DNA from 2 places in the Haladaptatus sp. AB618 genome. Region 2 is predicted to be linked to the other one. Evidence: riboswitches for the same ligand, from Rfam matches in the RefSeq annotation. Region 2 holds a riboswitch; the other holds the start of a gene.

Region 1 (2,203 bases), on a different contig from region 2:
ACGGGATGTACGACGAGATACTCGTCCCGACCGATGGTAGTTCAGAGGTTACCGACGCCATCACGGAAGCACTCGACCTCGCGTCGTTTACGGGTGGGAGGGTTCATTCGGTGTACGTCGTCGATACGCGGGATTACAACACGCTCTCTGACACGAAATGGCTCACCATAGAGCGCGACCGAACGGAACTGGGAGAAGCGGCGATTTCGGACGTAACACGGGTGGCGGACGAACGGGACGTACCGCTAGCAACGGAACTCCTGCGCGGAATTCCCCACGAGGAAATACTTACCTACGCGGACGAACACGGAATCGACGTCATCGTGATGGGGACCCACGCCCGAACCGGTCTCGAACACTTCCTGAACGGGAGCGTCACCGAGAAAGTCATCCGCAATACCGACCTGCCGGTACTCGTGATTCGAGTGACGGCGTAGCTTAGCCGAGCAGTTGGGCGACGCCCCACGCGAGGGCGATAGCGAGCATGGCACCGACGAGGTTGCCGAGGGCGTTGGTCGCCGCGCGGAATCGCTCGCCGGTCTCCCACAACCGAAACGTCTCGAAGGAGAACGACGAGAACGTCGTGAACGAGCCACACGCACCGGTGCCGAGCAGGAGCGCGAGTTGATTTCCGAGGGAGAGGAACGTCACGAGACCCAGAACGAAACTCCCCACGACGTTCACGGTGAGCGTTCCGATCGGGAACTCGTCGGCATCGATCCGTTCGCTGACGAAATGGCGGCACAGCGCGCCTATCGCACCGCCCGTCCCGACGATGTGGGCGGGATCGAGCGAACTCATTCCGGCACCTCCGTTTCCGTCGTTTCCTGCTCTGCCATCTTCTCCGCTTCCTTGCTCCTCCCGTTGACGTTACGGGCGAGCGTCCGGCCGAGCAGGACGCCCATCAGTCCTAACCCGTAGTTCGCCGCGACGTTGCCGATCATCCAGAGCGGCGACGCCGCTTGCGTCGTCTGCACTGCGAACGTGCTGTAGGTCGTAAACGATGAGAGGAACCCGGTGCCGACCACGACGTGGGTTTGGTCGGCCAGATACCCCATGTAGATGGCCTCGTACAGGATGAATCCCAGCGCGAAACTGCCGGCGACGTTCGCGATGAGCGTCCCCGTCAAGCCGGGTTGGACGAGGCTGACGAAGTAGCGGAGGTTCGACCCCGCAAACCCGCCGACGCCAACCAATAGCAGAACTTCTAACGTGTGTAGTGGATGTGTACGTCCCATATCTGTCGCTCTCGAAAAGGAGTCATCAGCCGACGTGTTCGGCGGTTGGGGGAGGCGGACTCCATCGCCCGGTTAGTCACTGTTCCCTCCCGAATCCACTTAACGAACTCGAAAGGAGCCGGATATTACCGGTTTGCGAATTCGCTCGCGCTCGGACTCCCGCCGCCGTGTTCGACGTGTCGCTCCCGAATCCGTATCTCGTGGACGTTTTCGGTCGCGTCGTCCACGACGAGGGCTGCCCCCGGTGTTTCGGGCATTCGGTCGGCGAACGACCCGTGCATGTACGTCGGGCGAGCACGGGCCAACGCCTCGCGGTCGGCCCGTGAAGTCAGTCGGTGGGCCACGAGCAGGTCCGACTGGGAAACCGCCACGTCCGGAAGCGCCGCGGGACGCTGGGTCGCGGCGACGAAACTGACGCCCGGTCGTCGCCCCCGAGTCAGGATGGTTTCGAGCGCCGCCCGGGCGATTCCATCGAAGAACGCGTGCGCCTCGTCGACGACCAACCACGGAAGTGTCGCTACCGATTCCGTAATCCGGGCACGATACAGGTCGTCGGCAATCGCCCGAACGACGGCGTTCATCGGCGCGTCGTCGTATCCCGAGCAGTCGAGTATCGTCGTCGACGCCACACAATCCGTCGCGGTGAGTCCATCGGGCGAAAACACGTCCCACGAGTCGGCGAGCGCGAGATGGTTTCGGGCGGTGCGGCGGGTAGTCCGCGCGACGTCCGCGTCCAAGACGCATTCGTGCATCCCGGCCAGCGACCCCGTCTTCGCGGCGGCCTGCCACACCAGCGACCCGGCCGAATCCTCGTGATCGAGTCCGAGCAACTCACACCACGCACGCGGGGAAAGTGCGTCCGCCGACACGCGAGGGTTCTCGACCACGTCGAATCCGGAGACGTCTGCAAACGTCCGGAACGCCCCCATTGGGTCGGCGACGACGGGGGTGACGCCCGCCGTCTC
Region 2 (2,203 bases):
CACCCCCGACGTCAAGCCGGAGTCGGTCGAATCGGTGGACGAACGAAAGATTCCGGCGTACGCCCGGGACATCCGCGTGCGAATCTACGACCCTGCTCCCGACGAGTCGCTTCCCGCCGCCGTCTACTTCCACGGCGGTGGCTGGGTCGCCGGTGACCTCGACACACACGACGGCGTCGCGCGGTCGCTCGCAAACGAGGGGAACTGCGTCGTCGTCTCCGTGGACTACCGATGCGGCCCGGAACACCCCTTCCCGGGTGCCGTCGAGGACGCGTATCTGGCGACGAAATGGACCGCCGACAACGCCGACGAAATCGGAGCGGGCGAGGGGATAGCCGTCGTCGGTGAGAGCGCGGGCGGCAACCTGGCGACCGTCGTCGCACAGATGGCCGTCGAGAACGGGGTCGACGCGCCCGAAATCGAGCACCAGGTGTTGTTCTATCCCGTCACCGACCACTCCTTCGACACGAAATCGTACGAGGAGAACGCGGACGGCTACTTCCTGACCGCGAGAGGGATGGTGTGGTTCTGGAACCACTACCTCCGGGACGACATCGACGGTGCGAACCCGCGTGCATCTCCGCTCCGCGCTACGGAACGGGTTCTCTCGGAACTGCCACCGACGACCATGTTTACCTGCGGATACGGCCCGCTCCGCGACGAGGGGTACGCCTACGCCGAGGCGCTGTCCGACGCCGGCGTCTCCGTCGATCACACCAACTACGACAGCATGATTCACGACTTCGCCAACATGCGCCGCCTCGCCGACCCGTTCCCGGGCGTCGAAGCGGCGGAGGACGTCCGCCAGCGGGCCGGGAAAGCGCTCCGCGGCGCGTTCGACTGAGACCACGGCGACCCCCGAAACGATTCGACGCGAATCAGCTGATTTCGGGGGCCCACGTGACTCATCCCGTCGAACTCCTTATGATCCTCGCAACCCACTAGTGAGACGCTATCGCGGGAGATGGGGTCCTCCTTCAACCGCCACGAAACTGGCTGACGATCCCTGCGAAGGTCGTTCAAAATCATGATGCCAGTTTCGTACGCGGATCGTCGTCGAACCGATTGGCGAGTACCATCCCGAACGCCGCACCGCACGAAGTATCAACGACGGCGTTCGTCGGATGCGCGGTTTCTTGGCGGTGAGTAGCCGTGGGAGAACGAGCATCTACGGTCAGCGAGCGTCAACTCCTTCGGGCGCTCACGCACGACGGATGCCCGGTTTGTGATCACCTTCGAAACCACGAGGCCGAGTTTCGATTCTGGTTCATCGCGGAGCGATACCACCAACGAGAACTGCTCGACGCGCTCACGAACTCGCTCGGCTTCTGTGTCGATCACGGTGAATTGCTCGCCGACTCCCCACGGAGCAGGTCGCCGATGACGTCCGCTCACGAAGTCGTCAGCCGACGAACCCTCTCACGGTTCGAAGCGGGTGAAATCGACCGGACGACGTGGTCGTCACTCGCGACCTGTCCGGCATGCGCATCGTTCGAGCGCGCCGGGGACCGGACGGTGTCGTTTCTCGGACACGGACTCGAAACCAGCGCGGCGGAGTACGGCGACCCCGGTATCGCCTGCTTTCCCCACTTTCGTTCGCTGGCGGCGACGGTCTCGCCGTCGCTCTTTCACACCCTCCTGCCCGTTCAGCGGCGACAGTTCCACGACGTTCGAAAGACGGTTCGCTCGATGCGGGAAAATCCGACGACGGCGACCGATTCCAGCCTCCCCTCCGAACTCGAAACGGCGCTCCAACTCACGGTCGGCCACGACATCCACCCGTCCGCGCTTCCGCCCCCGGACGTGGACCCGAACGCGACTCGGGACCCCGTCGGTGACTTCACAGCCTTGCTCGATTCGGGGGATGGGTGTCCGGTCTGTCTCGAAGTCAGTCGCGCGTGGCAAACCTGGCTCGCGTGGTTGCTACACGCCGATTGCGACGGCGACCGACTACACGACGTGCTCCCGGCGTGTCGCGAACACGTCTGGGGATGCGTCCGGTACGGCGATACAGACCTCGCGATGGCCATCGCCGACGCCGCGTCGGACCCGGTCGCCAGCAGACTCACCCGGGCAATGCGACTCCTCGATGATGACCCCGAGTCACGGGAGGACGTATCCGCCACACTTGCTCACGTGGACTCGTTGCGACGGTTCGTCCCTCGTCTGCGCGACGATGGGACGACGCGGGCGCGTGAAGCGA

Evidence for each region. Region 2 has a riboswitch for fluoride ahead of NKF26_RS19455 (hypothetical protein). Riboswitches for the same ligand answer to the same signal wherever they lie in the genome.
Region 1: another riboswitch for fluoride. It lies ahead of crcB (fluoride efflux transporter CrcB); the one in region 2 lies ahead of NKF26_RS19455 (hypothetical protein).

What each region holds. Positions count from the first base shown of each region.
Region 1 covers NZ_JAMYJX010000002.1:286,065-288,267, forward strand. The annotation lists gene NKF26_RS08320 (universal stress protein) at 6-437, shown strand; gene crcB (fluoride efflux transporter CrcB) at 439-801, opposite strand; gene crcB (fluoride efflux transporter CrcB) at 798-1,238, opposite strand; fluoride riboswitch at 1,248-1,316, opposite strand; gene NKF26_RS08335 (ATP-binding protein) at 1,364-2,203, opposite strand, start outside.
Region 2 covers NZ_JAMYJX010000007.1:169,659-171,861, reverse strand. The annotation lists gene NKF26_RS19460 (alpha/beta hydrolase) at 1-844, shown strand, start outside; fluoride riboswitch at 952-1,016, shown strand; gene NKF26_RS19455 (hypothetical protein) at 1,153-2,203, shown strand, end outside.